Regions from separate parts of the Syntrophomonas sp. UBA1041 genome, predicted to be linked through region 3. Evidence: riboswitches for the same ligand, from Rfam matches in the RefSeq annotation. Region 3 holds a riboswitch; each other region holds the start of a gene.

Region 1 (7,844 bases), on a different contig from region 3:
CCCGGAAAGCGGAAGCGATGGTTTGATAGGGAAATTGCAGATGCTTATGCTGCTCCCACTCTACCACTTCATAACCTTCGATTTGCAGCAGACGGGCCAGTTCAATCCCCAACCGGGAGGCCTTTATCCAGTCTGTCGCCGCCGTATTTGCGGCCCAGCTAGCGGCCAGGGCTCCTAGGATGCAGGTATTATCGCCAATGATTTGTCCGGGATACAGTGCGGCAAAGTGACCTTCTTGTCCATTGCGGTCAAAGATCAGGGTATGGTAATCCCGTCCCACCACGACCGCCCCGCTCAAACCGATGGGGACTATTACCTGCTGGTATTTGATGGTGCTCCGGTCGGCATCCAGAAAAGGTCCGTGAGGGCTTAGAACCGCACCGACCACTTCCTCCAGGACTTTTTCCCAGGAAAGGGAAATGCTGACCTTAACCGCACAGGCGCGCAGGTCGCTTAATGAGCTGAGAATGATGGTGCGGTCCTCCAAGCCTAGTTCCGCGATGCGATTCAGCAGGGGATTGGCCTGACCATCATAATATTGACCCAGCTTGATAATCAACTGTGCCGGAAGCAGGCCGCTGTTTTGGCTCTCCAGGCTCAGTGCTTCAGGCCAGCCTTCTTCACAATGACGAAACCCCAGGCCGCTGTCTTGAATCAACAGCAGGTCCGGGTTGCCCTGAAGCCGGGCAGTCTGATAATCCCATTTAGCCGGCTCAAATTCATGCCATTTCCAAAGGCGATAAGCGCTGCGATGGCCGGATGAATTGAAAAATTCTTTCCACAAGGTCCAGGAGGTGGTGACCTGCCGGTCTTTGGGACGGTTGAGCAGGTTCTCAGCCAAGGGGGCGCCTTCCACAGCCGCGATTTGCTCCGGGATCATGGCCTTCAGAACCTGTCGTACCAGGGCAAAACCCCCCGGCTGCGAACTGAGCCGCACCCGGTCATCTTCTTTGTGGCGCTGCCAGTAATAAACCCCGCCGCGCACGGTAATATCTTCATTATGTATGCGGAACCAGTCTACTGTAGGATCTCCGCAAACCTGAATCAAAGGTTTCATCATTCACCCTCCCCGTTTCTACAAAGCTTGAATAAGTAGGGCCTATTCAGAATAGAACCCCAGAAAACCCTGAGTTTTTATCGGAACGGGACTCTTCAACAGTCAAAACCTCAACAAAAAGGTCTTTCCACCACGATGCCGGGATGGAAAGACCACACTTTACCAAGGTGGACAAAGCCCTAGTTCGAAATCATATTTCATTATACCATAATGTGGCGGCATGAAGAAGAAAGCCGGGATTTAAGGTATGTGACAGCACTAGTTCTCTTCGTCGTTGTAAATGATAGTGCCTACATGTTCGCCTTTCAAAGCCCGGGTTATATTGCCGGGTTTCAGGCCATTGACAATATGTATTTCTTTGACGCTGCGCGAGCGGGTCAGCATATCCAAAACCGTCCACTCCACCACCAGGTCATCCAGTTTCATGGCCTGTAATTCCCGGGCGCCGATACGGGGGATAAATTTCGCCTCAGGGTATAATTTGGGGTTATCCTCATAGAGGCCGTCAACATCTTTGATATAGATGCACTGTCGGGCGCCGATCACCTCGGAAAGCAGGTAAGCCCCTACATCGGTGCGGTTGGGGGGCAGACTGCCTTGGGCAGGGAGGTGCTCCCAGTATCCGTAAGGGGGCATGCCGTGAATGACGGGGATGCATCCCTGCGAGAAATAAGCCGCCAGTTTGGGTATATCGTCGTGCCCGACCTTTATTCCTCCATGAGGCATCAAGAGGGTGGAGAGCATCAGGGCGTTTTGCTCGGAGACGCTCTGCCCCAGTTTGGCTATAACCCCGGTGGGCATGCCCAATTCCATGGCGATGGAATAGACATGGCGGGAGCGGGTGCCGCCGCCGGTGGATATAATCATCTTGTGTTCAGGCGCGTTGGCCACAATTTCCTGCAGGATGGGCAACACCGCTTTGGCGCCCATGTCAGTGATGCTTTGCCCGCCGATTTTTATTACACTCACCTGCGGCAGGGCCCGGAATTGCTCCTTCTGCTCCAGACCCTGCAAAAAGCTCTTGCTGACCAGGGACTCACCCATTAATTTGCTTTTGACGTGCAGTCTCTTACTGTCTCTTTCCCGTATCAGTGCCACAGCCTAATCCGCCTTTCCCCAGTTTTATTACTAATCTTCATCGATGTCTGCTTCTTCATCCTTGCCGGATTCCAGATAGATTATCTCAGCACCCAATGCTGCGGCCATCTGCTCGAGTTCCATGCGCCGGATGTGCTTGGCATGCAGCCTCAAATCCATTCCAGCTACACCAACCACAACAAAACGGGGCTTCTTCTCGCCCTCTTGGACCTTGCGGCGTTCGCGCACAAAAATTTTCCCTTTTGACATAAAACCCCATCCTTTCTTTCAAGTTTGTCCTAGGTTAAGTATAAGCGAATGTTGGGTTATTTAACCACATTTTCACAGTAAGTCAGAACCCATTACCTTCCATAAATAAGATTGGGATTATACATGTTTGCCACTATGGCGTATAAACGGAAAATTTGGAAAAATAGCAGGAAAAAGTCTTCCTTTGCCGAAAGTTAGTATAACATTGAATATTTTCTCCGATCCTGACCACCTGCAGCTGATGGTGAGTATGGAGGGCAGGACGATGGGTGCAGATGGAAACGACTGCGCCTCCCGCATTTGGAAAGGAGAGTAACTGGGTCTGACTTAAGAGCCGAATCTGCTTTATTTGCGGGTTCGGCTTTATGTTTCGGCTGAAACTGCATACATACCTATAAAAATCTAGCTCCGATCCTGGTCACCTGCAGCTGATGGTAAGTATGGAGGGCAGGACAATGGGGGCAGATGGAAACGACTGCGCCTCCCGCATTGGAAAGGAGAGTGATGATCAATCCCCGGGGTCGAAACTGCTCATGGCGGGTTTGACCTTTTTGTATATGCGTATGGAGGACAGCTATAGCCTTAGAAATGTAATATTAGGGAGGGACTATTAATGTTGTCGAAAAAAAGGTTTTTACCCCTGGCTATTCTATTAATATTCATATTAAGCATTGTAGGCTGTGCTCAGCAACAGCCGCAGCAGCAAGCGCCCCCAGCTGCTGAACAGACCAAGGATGTCATTTTGGCCACTACTACCAGTACACAGGACAGCGGCCTGTTGGATGTCTTGGTTCCGGAGTTTGAAAAGAAGACCGGATATGTGGTTAAAACTGTTGCGGTCGGGACCGGAGCAGCAATAACTATGGGCCAGAAGGGCGAAGCCGATGTGCTGCTGACGCATGCACCTTCTCAGGAGAAACCGATAGTGGATAACGGCGAAGCCATCAATTACCAGCTGGTTATGCATAACGATTTTATCATCGTCGGACCGGAGAGCGATCCCGCGCAGATAAAGGGAACTGCGACCGCTGCCGAGGCTTTCAAGAAAATCAATGAAAAAGGCGCCCTGTTTATCTCTCGCGGTGATAATTCCGGAACCCACACTATGGAGAAGAATCTATGGAAAGCTGCCGGAATAACCCCCACCGTGAGTGACAAATATCAGGAAACCGGCCAGGGCATGGGACAGACCCTTACCGTAGCCCAGCAGAAGGAAGGCTATACTCTGACCGACCGCGCCACCTACCTGGCTCAGAAGAAGAACCTCAGTCTGGCGATACTGGTGGAAGGCGAAAAAGCTCTGTTGAATATCTATCATGTCATGCAGGTCAACCCCGAGAAGTTCCCCAAAGTCAATGCGGCTGGCGCCAAGGCTTTTGTCGAGTTCATGATAGCGCCTGACACCCAGAAGATTATCTCGGAATTCAAGGTGGCAGAATACGGGCAGCCTCTGTTCTATGCTGATGCCGGCAAGAATGAGGCGGATCTCGGTAAATAAACCATTAATTCATAGCTTGGGGTGATCATGTGGAACTGATCTGGCAAGGTCTGGTCAAGGCATTTCAGATGCTGTTCGCCTTGGATCCGGAAGTATTGGAGGTTACCTGGCTTACCCTCAAGGTATCGGGAACAGCCACCCTGGTAAGCGTTTTAATCGGTGTTCCCCTGGGAGCCATTTTAGCCCTGGGTCGGTTCCCTGGTCGCAATTTTCTTGTCAGTCTGGCTAATTTCGGCATGGGCCTGCCGCCAGTAGTGGTAGGATTATGGGTCAGTATATTTTTATGGCGGTCAGGCCCTTTTGGGGATTTGAATATCATTTATACCCCTCTGGCGATCATCATCGCCCAGGCGGTGATTGCCTCTCCGATAGTGGTCAGTTTTACCCTGGCGGCGATTCAGCAGATCAATCCCCGGTTGCGGATGCAATTACTGGCACTAGGCGCCAACCGCCTGCAGATGTTATGGAGCCTGGTCAAGGAAGCCAAGTTGGGACTGCTGGCTGCTGTCATGGCTGGTTTTGGAGGAGTGGTGTCCGAGGTTGGCGCTTCCATGATGGTGGGCGGCAATATTAAAGGCCAGACCAGGGTGTTGACAACGGCTACGGTTATGGAGGTCAACAAAGGCAACTTCGATGTGGCCATCGCCTTAAGCATTATTCTGCTTCTGCTGGCCTACGGCGTTACCGCGCTCTTGACTATCTTGCAGCAATGGAGAAGCAACAATGGATAAGGTCATCGAAATCAAAGCTATGACCCTGGTATTAGGCCGGCGAACCATCCTGAATATCCCTTATTTTTCCCTGGAAGACGGGCAGTCCATCAGCCTGATGGGACCCAATGGCGCCGGGAAAAGCAGTCTGATGCTGATTATGGCGGCGTTGTTGGAACCGACTACGGGCACAATCACCTGGTTCGGCAAAAAGGGCAAAGATCAAACCCTTTTGGATTTGCGGCGCAGAATGGCAATGGTTTTCCAAAAGCCCATGATGCTCGATTTGAGTGTGATGGAGAATGTGGAATTAGGTCTCAAATTCCGCCATATGAGTCGCAAACAGCGGGAGAGACAGGTGAAACCCTGGCTGGAAAGGCTGGGCATAGCTCATCTGGCCAGACAACGGGCCAGGTCGCTTTCCGGGGGAGAGGCCCAGCGGGTGGCTATCGCGCAGGCTTTGGTCTTGCAGCCGGAGATCATATTGCTGGATGAACCCTTCAGCAATTTGGACAAAGAAACCCGCAATGAATTCAAGCAGGACATCGGCAGACTCTTAAAAGAGCAGAAGATAACCACTGTCATGGTGACCCATCATATCAGGGAGGCCATGGATCTGACTGACATCATCTATTACATGGAAGACGGGGAGATCGTGAGCCGGCAAGCAGTAGCCGACTGTACGGTCAATGATAAATTCAGAATGTGAGAGGAGTATGAAAGTGTGAAGAGGCACAGGCATATAGCTTTGTTGCTGGTGGTTTTGCTGGCGGTCGGGTGTTTTGCCCTGCCGGGATGCAGCCAGCAGCAGCCCGCTCCGGTCAAAGAAGTCAAACAGGTGTTTTTATCCAGTACTATCGGCCCGATCGATGCCGGCATCATAGGCGCTCTTGAGGATGCTTATGAACAACAAACCGGAGTAAGGGTTCGTCATGTTGGAGCCGGAACCAGTGCGGCGCTCAAGATTGCAGAGGGTGGCAGCGTGGATTTAGTAGTGGTTCATGCCAAAGCCCTGGAAGAAAAATTCGTTGCTGACGGTTATGGCACCGAGAGAGTCGATTTCATGTACAATGATTTCGTCATCGTTGGTCCGGCCGAGGATCCTGCCGGAATTAAGGGCGAAAAATCAGCCACTGCGGCTCTCAAAAAAATTGCCGACAGCAAATCGCTGTTTATCAGTCGGGGCGACAAATCCGGCACCAATGTAAAGGAAATCGAGGTTTGGGATGCGGCCGGCATCAAGCCTAGCGGAGAATGGTATCGCATCTATGAAAAAGGGGCCAGCGGCAATGTCCCCACCCTGCTCTACACCGATGAACAAAAGGCCTATACCCTTATGGACCGGGCTACTTATATCACCACTAAGGATAAGATCAAGTTGCAGGTATTAGTTGAAAATGATGAGTTGCTGCTCAACTACATCACCCTGATACCGGTCAATCCGGCCAAATTCCCCAACATCAACGCGGAAGGGGCCCAAGACTTTATCGCCTGGCTAGTTTCAGCCGAAGGTCAGAAGATCGTCAAGGAGTTCGGCAAAGACAAGTATGGCGAACCCTTGTTTTTCCCCAACTCTCCCGAAGGCAAAAAACTGCAATAACCGATATTGCTCCCAGAAAAGACCGGGCCGGCATAGCCCCCGGTCTTTTTGCATGATATTTACTATTCTTGAGGTACAGAGCTGATCAGGCCATGATGTTAATCCACTTTCAATATTAATACATAGGCGGTTGTGAAGGGGCCTTGCCTCAGTGTTGCGGGGCTGGGGAGGGTGTTTACATTGCGGATGGTTACTCCGTCATTTGCATTTAGCGTTAATAAGGTTGAACCATGTATGGTTTGACCGGCAGAATTGAATCGCGACCTGACCATGCCATTCACTACCACCGCCCAATCCTGAGGGTTGTTCTGCGCCGTATAAACCGCAAAAGAAATATTATATGTCCCTGCCGCAGCGACTTCTATGTTGGATGTGCCGGGTGCGTGGGTGATGCCCATTAAAGGGCCATTATTGCTGAAGTTAACCGGAGCCCCGACCGCTATGTTCTGGGTATTTATGTGAAATACGTAACCCCAGGCATCAAGACTTGACACATTGGGCTCACCGGCGCTTTTTAAAGCTTCGCTCAAACCGGCCAGGGAATCATCGGATGTACTTACGCCGCCGCCCCTTTTGCGGACCAGCGGCCGCTTTTTTCTGTGACGATAGCGCACCAGCAGCCACTCAAAAGAATCTCCATAAATACTCATTATATAAACCAACCTCTCCGATATATTAATATTCTAGTGATAGAGTATTCAAGGCAAGGCAATGGTGTTACTACGCCTCATGAATCCTACCCCCGCAAGCTTCCGTTTAGATATTGATTCATTTCAATCCAACTTCAAAGCCCGGCAAAATATCAACACTAAAATGACGGGAATGATTCAGTAAATGGGCTCAAATGAAACCATTTACTGAATCATCCCCGTCCTGCAAAAACTCTTAATTAAGGTGTAATAAAACCCATGGCTTTATGTCTTGCTCTTGAGAAAATCCCAGTTGAAATGAATCAGTACATCCTCACATAGGACTTAGTGCAGGTTTGCCACCTGGGCTCACCGGTCCCGGTTTTTTCAGTAGGATATACCAGCAGGATGCAGCGCCCGTTTAAGAGCACCGGTTTCACCGTCTCTCCCAGGAGGATAAGCTCATTATCAGGCAGGCGCAGTCCCGCAGTGGTTTGCACTTCATCCACATGGGTGCGCTCTATCAAACTAGCTACAGTGATAGCTGTCCAGGCGGGCTCAATCTCGATCTTGCCCCGGAAGCGGCCGTCATTGCCGCCTACTCTAAGCCCCACTCCGGCCAAAGCGCCAATCACTCCGATTCCGGTACCGCCATGTTCAGATAGGTGAACACCGACTTTTCGGGCTAATTCATAAGCCTCCCTTTTGCTGAGAACTTCTTCTTTGGCCCGGAACCCGAAAGCTATCACCTCATCGGTCCAGGTCAGTCCGGGAACCGCAGCCACGCACAAGCCAGGATCTGATCCAGGCGCGCTCTCCTTGCGGAGAAATTCCCCAGCCAGATCGATGATATCCTGCAACAGGTGCGCCCCGGTATCAAACCCGAAACACATGGAACTGTTGTGTGAAGTGTAGGCGATATCGGGATGAACATACAACTGGTGGCGGGTGATAGGCTGGGCGCTGCCCCAGTGTCTGTCGACAAGTTCATCGATCAGCAGGG
Region 2 (7,844 bases), on a different contig from region 3:
GACTATACCAATAACCCTTATGTTATAGCGCAACTATCCAATGTGATTTCCATCAATGGCTGTCTGGAGATTGACTTCTACGGGCAAGTAGCTTCGGAAATGCAGGGGCCAAGGCAGATTACGGGAACCGGGGGCCAGTGGGATTTCGTTCTGGGAGCCTATCACTCTCCCGGCGGCAAGAGCTTTCTCTGCACCTCATCCACCTACAAAGATAAGAGTGGCCAGCTGCAATCCAAAATCAAACCCTTTTTGACCCCGGGTGCGGCCTGCACTGTTTCCCGGCAAATGACTCATTATGTAGTAACCGAATATGGCAAGGCCTTGCTTAAGTGCCAGTCTGTTTGGAAGCGAACGGAAAGGCTCATAGAAATTGCCCATCCCCAGTTCCGGGATGAGTTGATTAAAGAAGCGGAAAAACTCGGTTTTTGGAAAAGAAGCAATAAGATTGAGCCATAAGCTTTAAATAATTATTAAATCTTATCTGTGTTTATCTGCGGAGTCTGGTTCTGAAAAATCCGGCACCTTGTGCTGGTGATGCATGTGACAAAAGGACCATCCTCATGTGAGACTATATCATCCTTTATCATGTCACATGTCGGACATATGAAAATAATCCGGAGAAATCACTCCAATGCATCAGGAGGTGATTAATTATATATGAATTATGTAAATGAATACCGCAAGAAATTAGTATCGGCCGATGAGGCTGTAAAAGTGGTTAATTCCGGAGACTGGATTGATTATGGTTCCATGTGTGGCCAGGTGGTGGTGCTGGATGAAGCCCTGGCCAGGAGGAAAGAGGAACTTAAGGATGTAAAGATTTGGACCCTGCTTACTTTAAGGCGCCCCCGGGTAATGGATGTGGATCCGGAAGAAGAGTCGTTTGTCTGGCATTCCTGGCATCTTTCCGCTATGGATCGCAAAATTGCCAGCGAGAGAGCGGTATATTATTCCCCCATTAGGTATTCGGAGTTGCCGCGTTATGTCCGTGAGCACATTGAGCCCCTGGCGGTAGCCATGTTGCAGGTAGCTCCCATGGATAAACATGGATATTTCAATTTTGGACCGCAGAATTCCCACACCAGGGCGGTATGTGAGCGGGCCAGAATAGTTATCGTGGAGGTAAATAACCAGCTTCCTCGCTGTTTGGGGGGATATGAAGAATCTATTCACATTTCGGAAATTGATTATATTGTTGAAGGTAATAATCCGCCTCTTCCCCAATTGCCAGATGTTGCTTCTTCCGCAGTAGATAAAAAAGCCGCAGAGTATATTATCGAGGAAATGAAAGACGAGTGCTGTGTCCAATTAGGTATCGGAGGTATGCCCAATGCCGTAGGTAAAATGATTGCGGAGTCCGACTTGAAAGACCTGGGTTGTCACACGGAAATGTTGGTTGATGCCTATGTGCATATGTACGAGGCAGGGCGTTTGACCGGCCGGAAGAAAAATATTGATCCGGGGAAAATGGTCTATGGCTTTGCTGTGGGCAGCCAGCGGCTTTATGATTTTATTGACAATAATCCTCTTTGTGCCAGCTATCCGGTAAACTATACCAACCGGCCATCAATAGCTGCCTTAAATGACAATCTGATAACCATTAACAACGCTATTGAAGTAGACCTCTATGGGCAGGTTTGTGCTGAATCAGTGGGTACCCGCATTATTAGCGGCACCGGTGGGCAACTGGATTTTGTCCTGGCGGCCTATGAATCCCGGGGAGGCAAATCCTTCATTTGCCTGCCTTCCTGTAGTGAGCGGGAAGGAAAGCTGGAGTCCAAAATTGTCCCCACTTTGAAGACAGGAGCTATTGTAACCGATCCTCGTTCAGTAGCCCATTATATTGTTACTGAGTATGGGAAATTTGCCATGAAAGGAATGTCGGTATGGCAAAGGGCGGAAGGTTTGATAAACCTGGCCCATCCCCAGCTCAGGGATGAGTTGATTCAGGCGGCCCAGGCCCAGGGTATTTGGCGCCGCAGCAACAAGATATCATAGTAGATCCGGATGATTTAAAATTCTTAATCAAGAGAGGAAAACATAACAGCATAATTCTAGCAAGCAGATATCATAGTAACCCTGAATAGAAATACTGAAATGGCGGAAGTGGGAAGCATTCCCACTTCCCATTTCTGCTTATGTTTCTCTATGCGGCAAAGCAATTACTTATGACGCAATTCTTCGCGTAGAGTAGCTTCGGGGCGATTCTCAGCATCGGCCAAGACTGGTATACTGAAATATACAGGATGGGAATGACAGGTTAATATGTGTTTTGTGTTAAGGATAAAGGTAAAACCTTGCTGCTGTTTCGGGAGAGAGGAGGATGAAAGGTGAATATAGGCAGTGTTTTAGAGGGCTTGTTCACCCAGAACCAATTTATGGCCGCCATAATCGTTGATAGCAAGGGGAAAGTTCTTTCGGTAAGCGAAACCTATTTGCAGGTTTTGGATCTTACCAAGGAAGAAGTAGTAGGAAAGCCCATAAAGGAAGTTACTCCCCATACCCGGGTGTTTACCATTTTAGCGACAGGAAAGGCTATGGTGGGATACAACTGGAAGGTTAACGGGCATAACATGATTGCTTCCACCATACCAATTATCAAGGATGGGGAAACGGTTGGGGCCTTTGCCTACAGTGTCTTTCCCGACATATGGGATGCTAAAAACTTGGTGGAGAATCTTCTTTCCGAGTTGAATATGTACCGGGATGAGGTGGATAGCCTTTATACCGCCAAATATACTTTTGATGATATTGTGAGCAAGGATAAAGGCATGGAAATGCTCAAGTCTTTTGCCCGGCAGATTGCCAATCATCCTTTTACAACCGTATTGATTACGGGCGAAAGCGGTACGGGCAAGGATCTTTTTGCCAATGCCATCCATAATGCCAGCCCCCGGTCACGCTTTCCCTTCCTGCGCATCAATTGCGCCGCAATTCCGGAGAATTTGCTGGAAGCTGAGCTTTTTGGCTATGAGGAAGGCGCCTATACCGGAGCCAAAAAGGGAGGCAAACCGGGAAAGTTTGAGTTGGCCCATGGGGGTACCATCTTTCTTGACGAAATAGGAGAGATGTCGCTTTCCATGCAGAGCAAGCTGCTGATAGTACTGCAGGAACAAGAAATCGAGCGATTGGGAGGCAGCTTCCCCATTAAGATAAATGTCCGGGTGATTGCAGCTACCAACCGGAGCCTGGAACAGCTGATTCAGGAAAAGAAATTCCGCGAGGATTTGTATTACCGCCTTAATGTAGTAAGGTTGGAAGTGCCCCCTTTGCGCCAGCGCAAGCAAGATATTCCTGTTTTAATCTGCCATTTTATTGACAAGTTGAACCCCCGGCTGCGGACCATGATTGCTAATATTTCTCCCAAATCATTGAAATTATTGGAGCAATACCACTGGCCCGGGAATGTCCGGGAAATGGAGAATATGTTGGAGAGGGCGATAATTATGGCTGATATGGAAAACGGCCGTTCTCTGGATTGCCGACATTTCAAGTTCCTGCAAAACCGGTGCAGCAGCGAAGCTCCTTTAGAATTACAAAGCTTGAAAGCAGCCAGCCAGAAGTTTGAGGAGGAATTGATAGCCCGAGCCTTGGAAATAAGCAACTTTAACCTGGCCAAAGCAGCCGAGCAACTAGAAATTGACCTTTCTACCCTCTACAAAAAAATAAAAAAACATGGCATCGAAACATGAATCCACAGCAAAAATCCCTTATGATAGATAGGAATATGCTTCGAGCCTCATAGACTTGTTTCATGGGGAAGTATTTAAGATGTTAAAAAAGGCAGGCCACATTATAGAGAATATGCTGTGCTGGCATCACAGCGGTATTAATGTCTATTGTGGGCCAGCCATTAATCCAGGGGACCAGCAACATTATTGGTGAGCGATAGCGAACACCGGTGGTACCCGCAGGGTAATAGCTCAAGAGAGTTCTATCAGCACACTCCGGGTGATCTGTAAATCCTGTGGGCATACTCATGCCATCCTTCCGGAAGTCATAATCCCTTATAGATCATATAGCATCCTGTTCATTCTGACTGTTCTGCGTGATTACTATACCCGTTCCGACGACATCTGGGAAATAGGTGATAAATATCAGATCGCTGTCTCAACCCTTTATCTGTGGATACATTTATTCCACTGGCAGGGGATATGGGGACGGCCGGCTGTGTGAAAAATCCAAATCAGCGTTTATATATGCAATATTGAGTATAATATACACTAAACTACGCCCTCCTTCGGCAAATTAACTCCAACAAAATTGAAGCTTCATATTAACGCTGGGGACATTCCACCCTGGCGTTAATTTATTTTTGCAATATCATTAAATAATAAGGCGGTTATTCAGGCATCATAACCTATTTTATATTCCCTTATATAATATTTTAAATTATATAGAGGAATATTTACGCTTGTGTCGAAGTATTATTTTGATAAGGATATGTTTGTCCAGCAGACATATCCCTCTGGCAATTTCAAACAGTGCAATTAGTATTTATGACTGCTGCCTGATCAAAATATTGCCAGCAACATGCCAATATTGAGGGAGGTGAAAAAGTGCTATCAAGTACAGGGTTTAAGCAAATCATAAGCCGTTGCATGTGAGTTAATTTGCATGAACCGGTGGCTCATAGTGTTTCAATACCCCGTGGCATAAATGAAGACCTGAAGCTGTTGCAGCCTTTTTCACCGATTTCGTTTATCGGCTGAGTTTATTCCTGCTCCCATGCTTCATTCGAATTGCTGGCAGGCAATTTTATAACATGGCCTGACCAGAATTCCTTCCTTTATTCCACCACTGTTAAAGCCTGAATGACTTACCCTAAGACTTGTGTAGCAACCAGGTTGCCCAGGAGTTTAATTTTTTCAAAAGCGTAGCTCCAAAGCTACTTCACCTAAAGCTGCGGCCACGGTGAATTAGCCGACACGGTTATTATACCGCTACGGTAAATCCGGAAACGGGTTTGCCTCCCTTACTTGGAAAGGAGTCACTGGCTTTTAGAAAACAATTTGCGTTGCCCGCATCATTTATGCGCTGGTAATGTCAGGTGTTTTTATTTAATTAACACCGCAAGTTGTTTCTGAGTAGGTGGAAGGAGCGTGCATTTGAATGCCAACCATTGTCATAGTATTTATGCCAATGAAGTCCATCCTCCTACTCAGATAGGAGATTTTTTTATTTCTAACGACTAAAAGGAGTGATGGAAGTGGAACAAATTAAATTGACCATCAACGGGAAGGAGGTTGAAGCCGCAGCTGGGAGCACCGTACTGCAAGCAGCTGAAGCAGCCGGCATTAAAATTCCTCGCCTGTGTTATGACCCCGATCTAAGCCCGCTGGGTGCATGTCGACTATGTGTAGTCGAAGTAAAAGGAAATCGGCTTCTGCCGGCTTCCTGCGTAACCCCGGTAAGCCCTGGGATGGTTGTAGAAACCGAGTCTCCGGCTGTGATTGCAGCCCGCAAGACCATCCTGGAACTGCTGATTGCCAATCATCCCCTGGACTGCCTGACCTGCGACAAGGCCGGTGCCTGCGTTCTGGCCGATTATTGTTATCAGTACGGGGTAAAAGAAAGTCCCTATCAAGGAGAAAAGCATTCTTATAAAATCGATAACAGCAATCCCTTTATTAATCGGGATTTAAACAAGTGCATTCTCTGCGGCGCCTGTGTTAGAGCCTGTGAAGAACTGACCGGGAAAGACAATCTTTCTTATCTGAATCGTGGCTTCGACCGTAAAGCAACTACGGCTGGTGATGTACCCTATATTGAATCAGATTGCGTTTTCTGTGGACAATGCGTAGCCGTCTGTCCAACCGGCGCTTTAACTGAGAAAACCATGTCCGGCCAGGGTCGCCGCTGGGATATCGACCGGGTGCGGACCACCTGTCCCTTCTGTGGTACCGGCTGCAATTTCGACTTAGCTGTGAACAAAGGCAAAGTCATCGGCGTTCTGTCCAATCCAAACGCTCCGGTAAATGGCCGCAGCTTATGTGTAAAAGGACGCTTTGGCTGGGATTTTATTTACAATGAAAAACGCCTTAAAACGCCGCTGATCAAGCGTAACGGCAAATTTGAGGAAGCATCCTGGGATGAAGCCTTTGAGCTGATTGCCCGGAAATTTAATGAGAATAAAGCCCAAAATGGTCCCGATTCATTTGCAGCGTTAAGCTCAGCCCGTTGTACCAATGAAGAAAACTTCCTGATCCAGAAATTCACCCGGGCCCATTTAGGCACCAACAATGTGGATCATTGCGCCCGTACCTGCCATGCTCCCTCAGTAGCGGGTCTGGCTAATTCTTTTGGCAGCGGCGCCATGACCAACATTTTATCTGAAGTTACTAATGAAGCCGAACTGTTATTCCTGATCGGTATCAATCCTACTGAATCCTATCCGGTACTTGGCTATAAAATGCGGCAAGCGGCTCGCCACGGCTGCAAACTGGTAGTCTGTGATCCTCGCTGTACGGAGCTGGCCGCTGAATCCGACATCTGGCTGCAACAGAAACACGGTACCGATATTCCGCTACTCAATGGTTTAATGCATATAATTATCAAAGAAGGTCTGGAAGATAAGAACTTTATAGAAACCCGTACCGAAAACTATGAAGAAATGAAAGCCCTGGCTGCCGAATACACTCCGGAGCGCGTTTCCGAGCTCACCGGTGTCTCCGTGGAAGACCTTTATCGGGTAGCCCGTCTGTATGCCAGCACTGATAAAGCCATGATCTTCTATTCACTGGGCATTACCGAGCACATCTGCGGTACCCGTAATGTTATGAGTATTGCCAATCTGGCCATGCTGACCGGTCATATCGGCCGTCCCGGCGTGGGCGTAAACCCCGTCCGCGGGCAGAACAATGTTCAGGGTGCCTGTGACATGGGCGCTCTGCCTAACGTTTATTCCGGTTATCAGAATGTTACCGATAAAGCCGCCCGGGAAAAACATGAAAAAGCTTGGGGAGCAACCTTGCCGGATAAAGTAGGCTTAAAGATTCCGGAAATGTTTGAAGCCGCCCATGAAGGCAAAGTAAAAGTCATGTATATTCTGGGTGAAAATCCGGTACTAACCGATCCCAATGCCAATCATATTAAAGAAGCCATCAAGAATCTGGACTTCTTTGTGGTACAGGAACTCTTCCTGACTGAAACTGCTGAATTAGCTGATGTCGTGCTGCCGGCCGCCAGCTTTGCGGAATGCGACGGTACCTTTACCAATACTGAGCGCCGACCTCAGCGAGTTCGTAAAGCGATTGAGCCTCTGCCTGGCCAGGCCAACTGGGAAACGATTTGTCAGATGGTTACCCGCATGGGCTATCCCATGTCTTACAATCATCCAAGTGAAATCTGGGATGAAATGGCCTCCCTGTCCCCCGCCATGGCTGGCATTAGTTTTGCCCGTATGGAAAAAGAATCCGTGCACTGGCCATGTCCCACCCCTGATCATCCTGGCACCCCCATTCTGCATATCGGCAAATTCACCCGCGGGCTGGGCGGTTTCCAACCCAATGACCATATTCCTCCGGGAGAAATGCCGGATACAGATTATCCCATCCTGCTGTGTACGGGCCGCGTAATGCAGCACTATAATGTTACCACCCAATATTCGGCGGGTATTGCCAGTGTCTGGGATCGAGAAATGACCCAGGTACACCCGCAGGAAGCGGAAAAATTAGGCGTGGTTACCGGCAGCCGGATGAGGATTACATCCCGCCGTGGTTCAGTTCTAACCACCGCCTGGGTAACCGATCAGGTACAGCCCGGGGTTATTTGGATGTCCCACCACCATAGTTCTACGCCTACCAATGAACTCACCAGCCCGTTTGTATGTGATATTGCCGGCA
Region 3 (7,844 bases):
CGCAAAGGGCGTCATGCTGCTCGGCGTTGTTTGGGCCGGCACATTCGGCCTGGGACGGTATATATCAGGCAAGATCGGCGGTATGACCGGAGATACCCTGGGCAGCATGAGTGAATGTATTGAGGTTTTGACTCTGCTGATATTATCCATAATGCTGGCAGATTAAAAAATAAAGACCGCAAGCACGACCAGGGAGCGTCTCCCGCTGCCCCGGGGGTTTAAGAAGAGAGGAGGCAAGCCAAATGGGATTAAAACTGGAAGAAGTAATTAGCCGTATTGAACCGGTGAGCGAGGAATGGGCTGTAAAGGCAAGAAAGCATCTCGATAACCTGGCGATTCCGCAAGGCAGTCTGGGGGAGTTATTGAACCTGGCCGAGCAGCTGGCTGCTATCAAAATGACCTTGAAGCCTTCAGTGCGAAAAAAAACGGCGGTCACTATGGCAGGAGACCACGGAGTGACGGAGGAAGGGGTCAGTCTTTTTCCCCGGGAAGTCACGCCCCAGATGGTGGCCAATTTTGTAGCCGGTGGAGCGGCCATCAATGTGCTGGGCGAGGCGGCGGGCGCCCAGGTAGTCGTGGTGGATATGGGCGTGGCCGCCGATCTCAGCGAATTAGTGGAAAAAGGTCAAATCCTTTCCTATAAGGCGGGGTATGGAACCAGAAATATGACCAGGGGCCCCGCAATGACCCGTGAAGAGGCCAAAATGGTATTAGAAGCCGGCATCGATATTGCCGGCCGCTTGGTTGGGGAAGGGGTTGAACTGTTGGCCACCGGAGACATGGGTATCGGCAACACCACCCCCAGCAGCGCCATACTGGCTGCTTTTACAGGTTGTTCCGTTTGTGACGTGACCGGCCGGGGTACCGGACTTGGCGACGATGCTTTAAGAAACAAAATCCGGGTTATTGAAAAGGCCTTAGTGGTAAACCAACCCGATGCCAATGACGCTGTGGATGTGCTGGCGAAAGTGGGGGGGTTTGAAATAGGGGGTATTGCCGGCCTTATTCTCGGCGCCGCTTACCATAGGGTCCCGGTTATCATAGATGGTTTTATATCCTCCGCCGGAGCTTTACTGGCTAAAAAACTGACCCCTGATTCTTGGGGATATATGATTGCTGCCCATCAATCCCTGGAATACGGACATCGTCTTATGCTCGAGGAACTGGGCCTTAAACCGCTCTTAAACCTGAATCTGAGGCTGGGGGAAGGGACCGGGGCGGCCCTGGCCATGAACATCGTAGAGTCGGCCGCACAAGTAATAGGCAAAATGCTTACCTTCGAGGATGCCGGGGTAAGCAGGAATACTGCGGGGGTGATCGCATAATGACTTCCTTAGCCTTTATTAATCATGATCCTCAGGATGCCGGTCCTCAGTATCTGGAGGACCTGGCTACGGGGTATTGGTTCTCGGAAGTGCTGTTTCATGCGGTTGAAATGGAAATCTTTACTTTCCTTGAACCTGATGGAAAACCTCTTGAAGAAATTGCCGCGAAGTTCAACCTGAGCGCAGGTGCTATAAAGCGGTTCTTACAGGCCCTCGGTGCGATGGGATTGATAAATTGTCAGGGGAGTAACTGTTGCAATACCAAAATGTCCAGTAAATACCTGGTTCTGCATTCCCGGTATTATCAGGGAGATTCCATTCTATGGCGGAAGCAGCTCACTGCCAGCTGGCAAGGCCTTAGCAAATGCCTCCGAAAAGGGGGGAGAGTGGATTTTGGCTCAGACCAGCCGGATCAACGACGGGATAGAATAAGAAAATATATCAAGGCCATGGATCGAGTGGCCAGGACTAAAGTTGAGGAGCTGCTTGCCATTTTCGAAGGTCTAAACATGGAGGGCGAGATTCTCGACGTAGGCGCTGGTTCCGGGGCCGTTGCCGCCGGTTTTCTTGAAAAATTTACCGCCATGAAGGCTACTCTTATGGATCTCCCCGAAGTGCTGGAATACACTCGGGAGTTAATGGCGTCCCGGCAATGGGGAGGCAGGATCGACTATTGTGAGGCCAATGTTCTGGAAACATGGCCGGTAGATAAGGAAAGCTATTACCTGGTAATTCTCTCCAACATCATTCACGCCTATTCAGAAGCAGAGGCCGCTGTCCTTTTGGATAGGGCCGCCGAATGTCTAAAACCCGGAGGATTGCTATTAATCCACGATTTCTTCCTGGAACACTATCCTTTAAAGGCAGCTCTTTTCGATTTAAATATGTTCATCAATACCTACAATGGAAAAGTCTTCTCCTCAAAATGGGCTATAAAAGAACTCGATGGCCTGAAACTATACGCAACCGGGCTTATTCCCTTAGCCACAGATACGGCGGTAATCCTGGCAGCAAAAGATAAAAAGATACTGACCAGACTATCGCTGGATAGATCAACTTTTTCCTCTGAATAAGACTACCGGCACAAAGGTTAACCAGGTGGCATACAAAACGGTAAGCGTAAAGTGCAAGGCAGGGCAGGTTATGCAAGCCGCTTCCCTACATTTTGCCGGGTTTTCCAAAAAGGAAATATAACAATTATGTCGAATGGTTGATGTATAAAATCGAATAATGCTGTGTTCGGTTTTCGAGTTACTGTACCTAAAGATAAACCATGGACAGTTGACCGACAGGGTATAGCGGGAAACGGCTATGCCTCCCGATGCGGAAAGGAAACTAGACCAGTGCCACTATGTCCAGGCCTTATTTGTGGTGCTTAGTCAGTTGTTTTCTGCAACTGACTTTTATTATTCATGGGGGGTAGAATTATGAGAAAAAACCAGCAAATCCATTGGTCGTTATGTATTGCGCTATTGTTTTGTTTGCTCTTACCCGGTTTTGCGGCGGCTGCTGACGGAGACGGCGATGGGGATGGTTCCGGTGGAGGAAAGCAGCAGCCTCTGGTCATTGAAAGCGTAGTTCCGGCTGATGGCTCTACTGGTATAACCCTTACCCCTGAGATTAAAATTACCTTTAACAAAAATGTGTGCTATATGACGGTTCGTGAGAGCAACCGAAATTGTTTTTCCATGTGGACGGGGAACACCCGCATACCTATTGAAGTGATCATGGCAGATGATCAGGTGGAACGGGAGAAACGTAATGACGCCATTGTAAAGCCTTTGCAAAAGCTCCAGGCAGGCACTCTGTACAGAATTGAAATAGCTCCCAATATGGAGTCTAAAAGCGGGGTTACTTTAGGCCAAAAGGCTACGGTTACCTTTACCACAGCCGGTGCCGCAGCAGGTGAACAGCCGGTTCAGCAGACTGGAGAGCTGGCATCGTCACCCTCAGCTACACCACCCACAAACCCGCAAGCGGCTGCTCCTTCAGAATCATCTCCTTCTGGGACCGTTGAGGGCAGCCCGCCGGACATGACCCAACAGGAAACAGAATCCGGAACTGTTGCTACGGCAGGACAAGAGCAGGTTCAGCCAGGCCAGCAAGATGTTGCCGAACAGAAGGAATATAGGAACAAGCGAATTGCCGTCGACCTGGTTATCGTCGCTGTCGCCGGGCTGGGGGCCTGGTGGTTTTACAGAAAACGCCGCGGCCTCTAATGAGTTGCCATATTAGATTCAGTGTTAGTGACGCTGCCTGATCATTGCCGCAATAAATATAACAAAGCGTGTTGGGGTGAGTTGTGACGAAAAAGATATGGATGTTTTTGCTCTTTATTGCGGCACCTTTCCTGGTAATTCTGGTTTCATTGTTAATCGGCCGCTATCCGGTTGATATTGCCACCGTTATAAACATACTAGGCTGCCGTATTACCATGCAGCCTTGCTATATCGAAGATATTTATCAGACCGTAGTTTGGGATATCCGTCTGCCCCGGGCCATTTTGGGGGCTATGGTGGGTGGCTGTTTGGCTATTAGCGGGGCGGCTTTTCAGGGATTGTTTCGTAATCCCCTGGTCAGTTCGGGTATCTTAGGGGTCAGTTCTGGGGCCGGGTTTGGGGCCGCACTGGCCATAATCCTTTTTCATAAGGTGGCAGCTATTTACACCTGTGCGTTTGCCTTTGGAATTTTTGCGGTAATTTTAAGCTATTTCATAAGCAAGGTATATAATGGCACTCCCACTATCATGCTGGTTCTGGGTGGAGTGATCGTGTCATCGGTGTTTTCAGCCCTGCTCTCCCTGGCCAAATACCTGGCCGATCCCATGAATGAACTGCCCGCCATCGTCTTCTGGCTGATGGGCAGTCTAGCCTCCGCGCGCTATAGTGATATCATGATAGCCGGTATTCCTATGCTGGTTGGAGTGGGCGGAATAATTCTGATCAGGTGGAGGATAAACGTTTTATCAATGGGTGACCGGGAGGCTCATTCCTTGGGAATAAATACCACATTAAACAAAGGGATAGTCATAGCCTGTGCCACACTAGCCACTGCTGGAGCGGTTTGCGTTAGCGGTATAATCGGCTGGGTCGGTCTGGTAATTCCTCATATAGGGCGTATGCTGGTAGGCAATGACAACCGCGTCCTAATTCCGGTGAGCTTTTCATTAGGGGCTACATTTCTGGTTATCGTGGATGATTTTGGCAGAATCCTAACCGGCTCCGAAATACCTCTGGGTATACTCACCGCCATTTTGGGAGGACCTTTCTTTGTCTACTTGTTAAAGAAGACCAAAGGAGGTGGCTGGTAAGATGGCGCCATTGCTGGAGGTCAGGGATGTAAGTTTCAGATATCCCCAGGCACTCATCCTGGATAAGATAAGCTTCAATATTAACCCGGGAGAGATATTCTGCTTGCTGGGGCCTAACGGCTGCGGTAAAACCACACTTCTGGATTGTATTTTGGGCTGGCTCAAGCCGTATGCAGGCCAGGTTTTAATAAACGGCAGCCCCATCGATAATATGGCCGCACCTCAGATTGCCAGGCAAGTAGCTTATGTACCCCAAATGCACCAAAAAACCTTTCCCTATCTGGTGCGGGATATTGTCCTTATGGGGCGGGCTTCTTTTATTGGCCCGTTTGATGTGCCTTCAGAGGAAGATGTGGCCATCGCGGAAAAGGCTCTGGATATGGTGGGAGTTTCCAGGCTGAAGGATCGTCCCTATACGCAGCTGAGCGGCGGAGAGGGTCAGCTGGTGATGGTGGCCCGGGCGCTGGCACAGAACAGCCCGTTGATAATAATGGATGAACCCACTGCCCATTTGGATTACAGACACGAACTGATAATACTGGAAACGGTAGTTGAACTAGTCAAGCAGACCGGCCTGGCAGTCCTGATGGCGACACATGTACCCAATCACGGCTATTATTTTGAAAACCAGGGGATCAAAACCCGAGCCGCACTGGTGAAGGATAAGCAGATCATGGCCTTGGGAAAACCATCCGAGGTATTATCCGAGCAAAATCTGGGCGAGCTTTACAGCATAAGAACCCGCATCATAAACTGCGGACTTGATGATGGGGGGCATTTAAAACAGGTAGTGCCCATATGTACAATTAACTCAGAAAGTTAAGGGGGGTATAGCGTTGACCACATCAAGAGCCACGCAGCGGCTAAAGCAATGGCGCAGGATCAGCCTGGTATTACTGCTGTTGTTCTTAGCGCTGGCGGCAGCGGGTTGCAGCGGTAAGGCCGTAGACACTTCACCGGCTGAAAAACCGACTCAGATTATCACTGACAGTATTGGCAGGCAGGTAGAAGTACCGATTAATCCAGAGCGTATCGCCTGCCTGTGCCCGGAAGCAGGCTATGCCATAGCCATGTATGGCAAGGCAGGCACTATAGTGGCGACCTCAGGCGGAATGCAGCGAGATATCCTGTTAGTAGAAATGTTTCCCCACCTCAAGGGTTTGCCAGTACCCAAAAGCAATGAAGTAATAAATATCGAAGAATTACTGAGCAGCAAAGCGGAGCTGGTCTTTGTCAAAGGCGATACCACCAGCAATGAAGCCGAAATGGATAAATTAAAAAAGGTCAATATACCGGTGATTGCCCTGCAGTACGGCAATATGGCCGAACAACAATACGCCATGCAAATGATAGCCAAAATCCTGGGCACTGAAGCTGAAGGTCAGCGCTACACCGAGTTTTATCAGCAGACCGTTGCCGAGGTGCAGAAACGGGTTACGGCTGTCCCAGACAAGGACAGAGTCACACTCTATCATTCCACGGCCGAAGCCACCCGCACCGACACCGCCGATAGTCTGGCCGCGGATTGGACCAGGGCGGCCGGGATTACCAACGTGTCAGTGGGCCAGAGTCTGAAGTTCAGCGATGGCAATCATTATGCCAGCCTGGAACAGATACTCTTGTGGAATCCCGACTATATATTGGTTAACGACCCCAACCTGGTGGGATATATTATGGAGCATGAACACTGGCGGCCGCTGCAGGCGGTAAAAAATAACCGGGTTTTGCCGCTGCCCATCGGCATTTCCCGCTGGGGTCATACCTCTTCCCTGGAGACCCCCCTGGCGGTTTTGTGGACAGCAAAACTGGCCTATCCCGAGCTATTCAAAGATTGGGACATGGTCAAAGCGACCCAGGATTTTTATCAGGAGTTCTTTGACTGGCAGTTAGATCAGGCTACCGTCGATAAAATGCTGAAAGGCACGGGCATGCGGGCGGCCAAGAGCTAGATAACCGTGGCATGAAACTGCGGTAGAGCATAGTAATATATTTTTTAAGGCAGGTGAGTAAGGAAACAGTATTAAAGAATTATTAAAACGCGGGAGGTATTATCAATGAATTGCAAAGTTTATCGAAAGTCCACCACAGTACTTATGATGATTCTATTCTTGACGATGGCTGTAGTCGGCAATGTGTCCTCGGCATATGGCCAGGACATGAGTGTAGAATTGTTGTCTCCGGCGGCAACAGCCGTGAGTGGTGATGGCGATGCGGTTGTATTTCAGGTTAATGAAGCTTTAGAGAGTGAAAATATTGTCTTTCAGTGGAATTTCGGCAAAGGCCTGGATAATAATTTGGAGGCCAGTAAAGGCCTGGTTACCCTGGCTGCAGCAGGAGGCGAACCTATCAGTCTGGATATTGCTCAGGATTTCACCTATACTGAGCAGGAACAGCCTAAACTTAAACAATTGGAGCTTAATCTGCAGAATACTGACCTGGAACCGGGTGACTATACCGTTACTTTAGGCGCTGCCATACAGGCTAATAACGGCGATACTCTGGGGAAGGATTATGTATGGCGGTTCAGCGTTGCCGAGGCAGCTGCAGAAAAACCGGCTGCAAATCCTCCTGCCTGGCCCGAGGGAGCGACACTGACTGCATCTGATATAACAGCTGACAGCTTAACCTTGACCTGGGTTGCTGCCAGCGATGCCACAGCTTATAAAGTATTTGTCGATGGTGTGGAAACCGCAACTGTCAATGATGGTGTTTCCATTGAACTGAACGATTTAAAGGCCGGGACTTCCTATATCTTTAAAGTTGAGGCCGGCAATGGCGAGGTCTGGACAGATGACGGTCCCAGTGCAACTGTTGCTACTGCCGAGGCGGAGGCAGCAGAGGCTCCGCAGCTAGTTACGGCTGAAATCAGTAATAAAGGCGATATAAGTATAACTTTTGACCAAGCCATGGCTGATCCTGCCGGAACCGAAGCACAGTTTGCAGTGACTGTCGATGAAGCCCCGGTTGCGGTCACTGCTGTGGAAAACACCAACACCCCGGAAAAGATCAAATTAGTTCTGCAAACCAAAGCAGTGCAGGGACAAGTGGCTGCTATAACCTATACTAAAGGCGATGACGAAGCGCAACAGGTTAAGTCCTTGGAAGGCAGCGCGGTGGAGAGTTTTACCTACCGGATTGGTGAGGCAGAACCCCCGGCGGAACCACAAATTCCACAGCTTACTGATATCAACGGACACTGGGCGCAGGAC
Region 4 (7,844 bases), on a different contig from region 3:
GGCATTAGCGGTGGCTTCCAAATCATAAATCCGAATGGGGGTGGTGCTTTCAACACCCGGGCCTTCCACGGTCAGCGTAGCCCCGGTGATGGCATCGATATTGTACGGAGCGTCTCCGGAAAGCCCGCCGTTGTTGATATGCTTGTAAGAGCTGTCGGTGTAGTCCACATACTCGGGCGAATTAACAGTGATCGAAGTGATCATTTTTGCAGGGCTGACAGCATCACCATATAGTCTGAAATATCCATAGACGGAAGCATCGTCCTTTTTGGTGTCATATATTCCGTCTTTTGGTCCGCTTTCACTGTCTCCCTTTTCATAAGCCAGCATATAGTTGCCGCTGATCAAATCACCTACCGTCATACCGGAGGCCTCTACATCCCAATTATCAGCGGTTGTGAAGTTGACCACATAATCATTATCATATCCGTCCAATAATACTGCCAGGGGTATTCCCCGGACGTATTCTGTCGCGGTGATATCGCCACTTTTGGTATAGGTATAGCTGCGATCCGCCCTCTCCATCATTAGGATTTCGCCTCTGGTGAATTCTTCTCCAGCGATGGTAATTAGCGTGTTAGTGAGAACATCACCTACTATTAGGTTTCTCACTCCCGTCCAGTACAGGCTGTTATTTACATCATTGATATTCTGCTGGCCAACCATCAGTGTCAGCAGATCTTCTTCTTCAATATCGTTTGTATCCTGGGGAAGGACGGGTGAGCCCCCGCTTTGATCCTCCCTGCTATTTGCCCATGCTAGTATAGCGTCAACCACTACACTGTCACTTTCAGATCCAGTGCCGATATGAGGATAATAATACCTTCCTAAAAGAGGCTTACTGCCATTAAAACTAACCCCTTCGTCATCTCCCATCATGCTGATTTCGCTATCCGTTGACAAAGAAAATCCACTTTGTTCCAATAATCCTTCTACCGTGATACCATCGCCCAAATGAATTCTTTTGGTACCGGAATTATTGATAGTGGAATAATAATTGCTCTCTACCAGATCCGTCATACCCTGCAGCTCATCCAGGGTATATGATTTCTCATTTTTGACATTGGCCGCAGTATAGATGCCACTAGGTATAATGTCATCGCCGCTGACCAGCAGGATCGGCTGTTCGGTCTTGCCGCTCAATTCATCCTCAGCCTGGGCCCAACCGCCGCCCGGAATGATCACCGAACAGGTCATCAAGGCCAAGGCCAACAGCAGCGATATGCTTTGCCTGAACCATCTGCCCGTCTTCCTGCCCGGTCTCATCAAAGTGCTCGCTCTCAAATAGATCCCTCCCTTGTTTACTCATTCTCTCTCATAAACATCTTTTATCCATAAAAGGGCTTCAGGCCTAACGCACCGGCCTGTCCCTGTATTATGGGTAACTATCCTGCCATGCTACGGTTGAACTATGTACTGATCCAAATTCCTTCCTACCATCTGTCCATCTGTACTTATCATCATCACTGCACCCACCCCGGGCATATCCGCCGCCATCTCCAGGCCCTTCTGCGGACCTTTTATAAAAAGGGCGGTGGAGAGCACATCCGCAATGGTGGCGGATTCCATTACCACCGTGGTGCCTGCGCTGGCCCGGGAGGGAAAACCGCTCTGGGGATCGATGATATGATGATATCGGACCCCATCCACTTCAAAGTAGCGCTGATAATCACCGGAGGACACCAGGGCCTGATCCCGGCCTTGCAGGACTGCTTTGATGCCCTCGGGGTTGCGGGGGTCCTGTACCCCTACCCTCCAGGGAGTTCCGTCAGCTTTGTTTCCTAACACATAGACATTGCCTCCGGCATTTATAAGGGCGTTTTTTATGCTCAATTCCTGCAATGTGGACACTGCCTTATCGGTGGCGTAGCCCTTGGCTATCCCACCCAGATCCAGGATCATGCCTTTTTCAGGCAAAAAAACTGTAGACTTAGCTTCATCCAGCACGATTTTGCTGCAATCGGCTTTGCTCAAGGCCTGCTTAACATCATCCTGCCCCGGCACTGCGGGATGGTCGGTGCCGAATCCCCACAAGTCCATGACGCTGCCTATCAAGATATTAAAGGCCCCGTCAGTGCGCTGATACCACTCCACACCCGTTTTTACCAGTGTGAAAGTGTCCTGGCTCACCTTGACCGGGGCTATCCCAGCATTTTGGTTTATCAATTGCAGTTCCGACTGTTGATCAAATCGGTTGGTCAGACTATCGATGTCAACAAATGCTTTCTCTACCGCTCCCAGTCCCCGCTCGGCCAGGGCCTGGTCCTGTGAGGTTATCTTGCAGGTTATGTAGGTGTCCATGGCGAAAAAATCCCGGCTGTAGGTCTGTAATTCCCGCTGTCCGCATCCCGAGAGGCTTAAAGCCAGAATCATCAGGCATATAAAGAATACGGTTCGTGACTCAGGCATAAGGTGCTTCCTCTCTTGATCAATAAAAAAACGAGCGACTTATAAAAATGCCGCCCGTTATTTACACAACACGCTTTATTGAGTATTCCTTTCCAAAACGGGAGGCACAGCCGTTTCCAACTATACCCATCGGTTCATTCCCATAATCCTCTTATGATCTTAGGAAAATGAACTCGGAATAAATTTATCTAATTTTCTGTTATTTTACCACATTATACTGAAAAAGGGGGGCAATAATTTAATTGGCACAACCAGCTTCTATCAAGGTTCTATAAGTTCTTTTTGAGCGCGGTTTTAATTTCCCGTGCATAGAGCCGCCAGTTTAGCACCAAATGTGCAATAATGCCAAACCCCATAATCAAAGCGCTCAGTGCATGACTGTCCTTAATAAACTTGCGGGTCAGACCCAGCCACATCCCATAGTCTAAAAAGTATAGAACTGCGCCACTGGACATGGAATACAGGGCGGTCACTATTAATAGTGTAGAAATGATGGCCTTGGCCTTTGCGCTCTTCATAATCATCACCTGGTTGTAGTAATTGGGCTGAATCGTTAGCCCGTAGTTGTCACATTAATCAGGGCCATAGCATCACGGCTTATGATCGTATGCCGGAAAACCTCAGTATTTGCAGCAGCACGGTTCTGATCAGCGCACTGTTTCTGGCCCCAAACCTATCATTCCACCACGATCTCGATCATATAATTTGTGAAGCGCTGCCCGAAGACATCATCCAGAACCACCACCCGCATAGCTCCGGGTTTCCCGTCTTTGGTTTTGAGCGGCTCCCCATTGTCCTCGTACATAACATAGACCGCGTTCTCTTTTAAGACCTCATCCATAGAGATATTGGACATATAATCATCCACGCCCACCGGCTGCACCATTTCACAGCCGGTGAGCAGACCGGGATCCACGATTGCGATGACGTTGGAAAGCAGGGTACCCCTAAAGCTGTGGCTGGTGGTGCCGGAGGTGGAATGAATCATCATAGTGCGTTTGACACTGGGCATCTCCCGGATCTGTTCCAGGGTGACCTCCCCCAGAATGGTTCCGTATGACCTGACAGCCAGTTTACCGTTCTCCTCAGGGCCTTCGGCATCGGATTTCTCAAATTTGACCATGTAAGGCACTGCCTCAGCGCTCTGGCCTAGAACCGCCTCGCGGAATATTCCCATGCAGGCATTGACCCCATTGGCGATAGCCTCGGTGGTCACAGTTGCTCCGGTTATAATAATAATCTCATTGTCCCGTTTGGCCTCCAGGTGAACCAGCTGCAGGTAATCCTGACTGGACTTGTCAGCGAACCGCTGGGTAAACCAGCTGTTGTTCATGTCGCGCACATAATGTTCGGTCTCCATATGGCTGACTATCCTCATACCTGTAGTCTTGTCACTGTCCTTATCAATGCCGATGGCCAGGGTAATAGGCCCGTTGTAAGCCACCGGTTTGCAAATAAAAGCATAGTCGCCTTCAGGGGTGGTAAAAACCTTCTTGACCGCCTGGAATTTGTCTTTTCTGTCCGCAGTCATAAACTCATCAGTGATAACGGTCAAGTCCCCGGCGGTGTAATCCTGAGTAAATATTTCGTTGACAGCTTTCAGCTCTTCCGCGGTCGGCTGCGATGACTCCCCACAACCTAAAAGCGCAGCGGCTGCCATCAAAACCAGCAATAACCCCAGCTTTCTAATAAGCATAGCTCAATACCCCGCTGTCGTATTTACCGTAGCCGATCACTTTCACCTTAATAACACCGGAGCCGCTCACCGGGATAGGCTTGATCAGTTCAGGCTGGAAATATGAGGTGCTGGGGTTATATACCGGGCTATTTTCATTGGGCTCCTCCCCGTTCAATGTATAATGAAGCTTCACTTGATCCATGCTATCATGCTGCAAAACGATCTGACCGCCGTCTTTTACAGCCTGTGCCTTGCTCCAGCTGCCCGGATTTGAGGTGGAAACTGTTATTTTAGAGACCATCTGCACTGACACCGCGGTATTTACATCATTTAGACCTTGCTGCCCGATAACCAGGCGCAAATCCCCTTCCCGGGCCTTCGAGAGCTCCTGTCCTTCGCCAAAAGCCCAGGCCAGCATGGGCTTGACTTCGACCGCGGCAGCGGTGCCGCCGGATAACAGGTCCGGATAGCAATAGCGCTTTCCCAGGAGCTGTTCCCGGGTGAGCGAAGCCTTGTAGCCGTCACTGGCCTCTACCTGTATGCTTTTCGCGCCGCTTTTTAAACCTGCTTGTTGCAAAAGATAGGCCAGGTTGACTCCTTTGGCTACCGCGAACTTGCGGGTAGGATAGTTGTTGACCGTGGAAAAACGCTGCTCGGTATATGCGGCTTGCATTCCTTTTAAATCGGCCAGAGAGAGATACATCGTCTTGCTGATCCCATCCCCGCTGATGGTCAGTATGGTGTCCGCGGCGGGGCCGTCAGTCCAGGACTGAGGTACTGTCTTGTCGCCGGCTTCCCCGGTTTTGTCACTCCCCGGCGCCGATGGCGTCACCTTCGCCATACGGATGCGCAAAAGGTTGTTGATGTTCTGGTGTCCGGTGCCGGGATCCCACACCACCCCGGCGGTGCCGTCGGCCCGATTGACCAATATGCCCCGGCTCATATCCAGACCGCTCACGGTGATTTTCTCTCCAGCAGTCCCCAGTATGTCAAAGCTAGTCGATTTCACCGATTCCACTTCGGTTTCATACAGGACTTCTTCCAGGGTGATGCCTTTTTCTCCCCCTATCTCGCTTACATCCATGTATTCCAGCATCTTCTCCGGGAATATGGCAGCATCCGCGTTGGTGGAGACCCAGGCGATATTCTGAACATTCATGCCCAGTTTTATATAAGGAGAAATGTTGGTGGGTGCGTCAGCCCCTTCTATCTTGATATAATAGCGCGATTTCACCATATTGATGACTTCATTTTTCTTGAATCCGTCCGCCGATTTCATGGTGAAAAAGGCCTTGCTGTCTACATTATCCAGGCGGGAGAAGACCTGTTCCAGGTCGATGGCATCATCCTTGCTGCCATAGTATTCATACTTATATGGCTCGATGCCGGCCGCCAGGTTGCGGAATACCCATACAGAAGTGATAGACTTCTCCGGTATCTCTTTATAAAGAATGATTTTTTCGACCTGTTTTACCCAGTAGGGCCCGAATTGCCCCTGTACCGCCAGACGCGCCGGGGCGTTGTCGTCATCCAGTTTGGCTTCGCCGTCTATGACCAGCGCCAACATCAGATCGGGGGTGGCATCGATTACCTCTTTAGATAAAAGGCAGTAATAACCATCTCTACCCACCACGCCTATGCCGGCATATTCAGCCAGATTCCCCCCCAGGTGCCGGATGACATCCTCGAGATAAGGACCTGACATTTTGAATTCTTCGGTGAGCCCGGTGGTTCTTTTATAACTGGCATTGAGGTCATGCTGCTCCAGCTGGCGCAATTCCGCAACCGATATCTCAGTCAAGGACACATCGGCCTCATCCTGAGGCTTTAAGCCTTCGATGGTAATCACCCGGGCCTCGTACTCAGGATCCCCGCTGCTCTTGCTCTTGCTGCAGCCAGAGTAAACCGTGATGGAAAGGGTCAAAATCATTAAAGCGGCGATGAGTAAAGTTTTTTTCCTGCCGAGGTTGTGCATAATACCCTCCTGCTACTTGATTATCATATTTATTGGGCATCAAATGTGAAGGCCTTAATAATGCTGTCCTTTTTTCCATAACCGGTGACCAGGACCTTGATGACCGTGTCTTTAGTAATAACTATGGGTTTATTAAGTTCCGGCTGATAAGTACTCACATTATACATAGGGGAAAGCATGGTGGGGTCGCTGCCGTCCAGGGTATAGTGCAGCTTGAGCAGGCCGAGCGATGAGTGCTGCAGTTTAACACTTTCTCCGGAGGCGATCCTCCCCTCAGCCGGGAAGGTCTTGGCCGGTTCCCAGGCTTCAGCGTCCGCGCTGGACACTATTATTTCATTGACGTTTACCACAAAGGCCGGATTAGTATGTTCTAAAGGGTTGCTCTGGCCGAAGATCAGGCAGGGGGAATCGTTCACGGCTTCCCCCAGATCTCCGGACCCTTCTTTATATTCATATGCGATTATGGACTCCACACGCTCGGCTCCGGCAGCAGAGCCTTCTTTGACAGCGGGATAATAATAACGAGGCAGGCCGATCAACTGCTCTCGGGTGAAGCTGATTTCATAACCGTCCGGAGAGCGGAAAGTGATGAGCTGAGCTGAATCCAATACCTCGGCCGCTTTTAAAATGGTCCTTACGGTTAAGCCCCGCGCTGCGTAGAACCTGGGAGTCGGCCAGTTGTTGATAGTGGAGTAGACATGTTCAAAGCCAGAATACGGCAAAGCCGCCAATTCTCCGAAGCTGAAGTTCTTCTCACCGTCAATGCCGTCTCCTTTCACTATGATGCTCAACTGCTTTTGCTGTTCGGAAAGACTTGGCCCCCGGTTGGAATCCACTATCGCTCCGCTGCTGTCCCGGGTCTCCAGGAAAATACCCTTCTCATTCAGGGTTATTACGGTATATACCGGCTTGCCGCCAATGCTCGCGGCAGCATATTCAAAACTGCCCGGAGTGTACTGCTTACCCCCGGAAAAACCCATCAGGTAAACGATGCCGTCATCATCCCGCACCCCTTTTTTTAGAGGGTAGGTGCGCATATAAACATGCTGATGGCCTGATAAAACCAGATCAACCCCGGCTTCCTCCATGACAGGCACAAAGTACTTTTGAATGGTTTCAGCCCGCTGCATATCTTTGGGGATATTTATGGCCGGATAGGCTGGATGGTGAAACATGACGATTTTGTGGGTCTTGTCAGTTGCAGACAGATCATTTTTTAGCCATTCCAGGTCTTCGGGATTGGCTGCCCCCATGGCATTGCTGTCCATGACCGTAAAGTGCGCGTCCCTGTAGTCAAAAGAGTAGAAGGCTTCCATTTTCCCGGGCGGACCGTTTTGAGGGAGGTCAAAAATAGCTTTGTAGAGATCAGTAAGGTCGTGATTGCCGGTGGCGGGATAGAGAGGCAATTTTTTCAAGGTCTCGCCTCCGGCCGCCATAAAGGCATCCCATTCCCTTTGGTCACTTCCGTCATTTACCAGATCTCCCCCGATCATGACAAAGGCAGGCCGACTCTCATGCCGGGCAGCCGTCTCCAGCAGTTCACCCCAGGCTGTATAGTCGCCGGTCTCGGGATCAGCTTGAGAATCACCCATATATATAAATGAAAATCCTTGAGACGTATTGTGATCTTCCGGCTCAGGAGAACATCCCGCTATGACCAGGAGAGGCATTAACAAAATAATCAAGCCCAAGGTGAAATAAAATTTGGCGATTTTCACATTCATACAACCTTTACAAATATTTCGATACAACATTTGTTTCTCCCCGCAGGTATTGGCCCCA

What was found. A riboswitch is a leader RNA that binds a small molecule or an ion and turns the genes downstream of it on or off. The one in region 3 is predicted to bind molybdenum cofactor.
Region 1: it holds a riboswitch for molybdenum cofactor, as region 3 does, so the genes downstream of both, B2633_RS16080 (ABC transporter substrate-binding protein) here and B2633_RS12035 (Ig-like domain-containing domain) in region 3, are expected to answer to the same signal.
Region 2: it holds a riboswitch for molybdenum cofactor, as region 3 does, so the genes downstream of both, fdhF (formate dehydrogenase subunit alpha) here and B2633_RS12035 (Ig-like domain-containing domain) in region 3, are expected to answer to the same signal.
Region 4: it holds a riboswitch for molybdenum cofactor, as region 3 does, so the genes downstream of both, B2633_RS15885 (FAD:protein FMN transferase) here and B2633_RS12035 (Ig-like domain-containing domain) in region 3, are expected to answer to the same signal.

What each region holds. Positions count from the first base shown of each region.
Region 1 covers NZ_DCEA01000107.1:115,669-123,512, forward strand. The annotation lists gene B2633_RS16065 (ATP-binding protein) at 1-1,057, opposite strand, end outside; gene B2633_RS16070 (amino acid kinase family protein) at 1,316-2,155, opposite strand; gene B2633_RS16075 (hypothetical protein) at 2,186-2,404, opposite strand; molybdenum cofactor riboswitch at 2,609-2,731, shown strand; molybdenum cofactor riboswitch at 2,799-2,920, shown strand; gene B2633_RS16080 (ABC transporter substrate-binding protein) at 3,018-3,902, shown strand; gene B2633_RS16085 (ABC transporter permease) at 3,932-4,633, shown strand; gene B2633_RS16090 (ABC transporter ATP-binding protein) at 4,626-5,321, shown strand; gene B2633_RS16095 (ABC transporter substrate-binding protein) at 5,337-6,212, shown strand; gene B2633_RS16100 (BclA C-terminal domain-containing protein) at 6,311-6,862, opposite strand; gene B2633_RS16105 (hypothetical protein) at 7,165-7,844, opposite strand, start outside.
Region 2 covers NZ_DCEA01000031.1:22,173-30,016, forward strand. The annotation lists gene B2633_RS05360 (acetyl-CoA hydrolase/transferase family protein) at 1-456, shown strand, start outside; gene B2633_RS05365 (acetyl-CoA hydrolase/transferase family protein) at 658-1,998, shown strand; gene B2633_RS05370 (sigma-54 interaction domain-containing protein) at 2,331-3,692, shown strand; gene B2633_RS05375 (DUF6431 domain-containing protein) at 3,937-4,176, shown strand; molybdenum cofactor riboswitch at 4,869-5,006, shown strand; gene fdhF (formate dehydrogenase subunit alpha) at 5,210-7,844, shown strand, end outside.
Region 3 covers NZ_DCEA01000078.1:190-8,033, forward strand. The annotation lists partial or broken gene B2633_RS12020 (adenosylcobinamide-GDP ribazoletransferase) at 1-166, shown strand, start outside; gene cobT (nicotinate-nucleotide--dimethylbenzimidazole phosphoribosyltransferase) at 243-1,325, shown strand; gene B2633_RS12030 (methyltransferase) at 1,325-2,398, shown strand; molybdenum cofactor riboswitch at 2,558-2,675, shown strand; gene B2633_RS12035 (Ig-like domain-containing domain) at 2,753-3,544, shown strand; gene B2633_RS12040 (FecCD family ABC transporter permease) at 3,628-4,635, shown strand; gene B2633_RS12045 (ABC transporter ATP-binding protein) at 4,637-5,458, shown strand; gene B2633_RS12050 (ABC transporter substrate-binding protein) at 5,472-6,584, shown strand; gene B2633_RS12055 (S-layer homology domain-containing protein) at 6,690-7,844, shown strand, end outside.
Region 4 covers NZ_DCEA01000107.1:61,661-69,504, reverse strand. The annotation lists gene B2633_RS15890 (S-layer homology domain-containing protein) at 1-1,284, opposite strand, end outside; gene B2633_RS15885 (FAD:protein FMN transferase) at 1,399-2,409, opposite strand; molybdenum cofactor riboswitch at 2,479-2,600, opposite strand; gene B2633_RS15880 (DUF4405 domain-containing protein) at 2,679-2,927, opposite strand; gene B2633_RS15875 (FMN-binding protein) at 3,086-4,105, opposite strand; gene B2633_RS15870 (chitobiase/beta-hexosaminidase C-terminal domain-containing protein) at 4,095-6,062, opposite strand; gene B2633_RS15865 (metallophosphoesterase) at 6,092-7,780, opposite strand.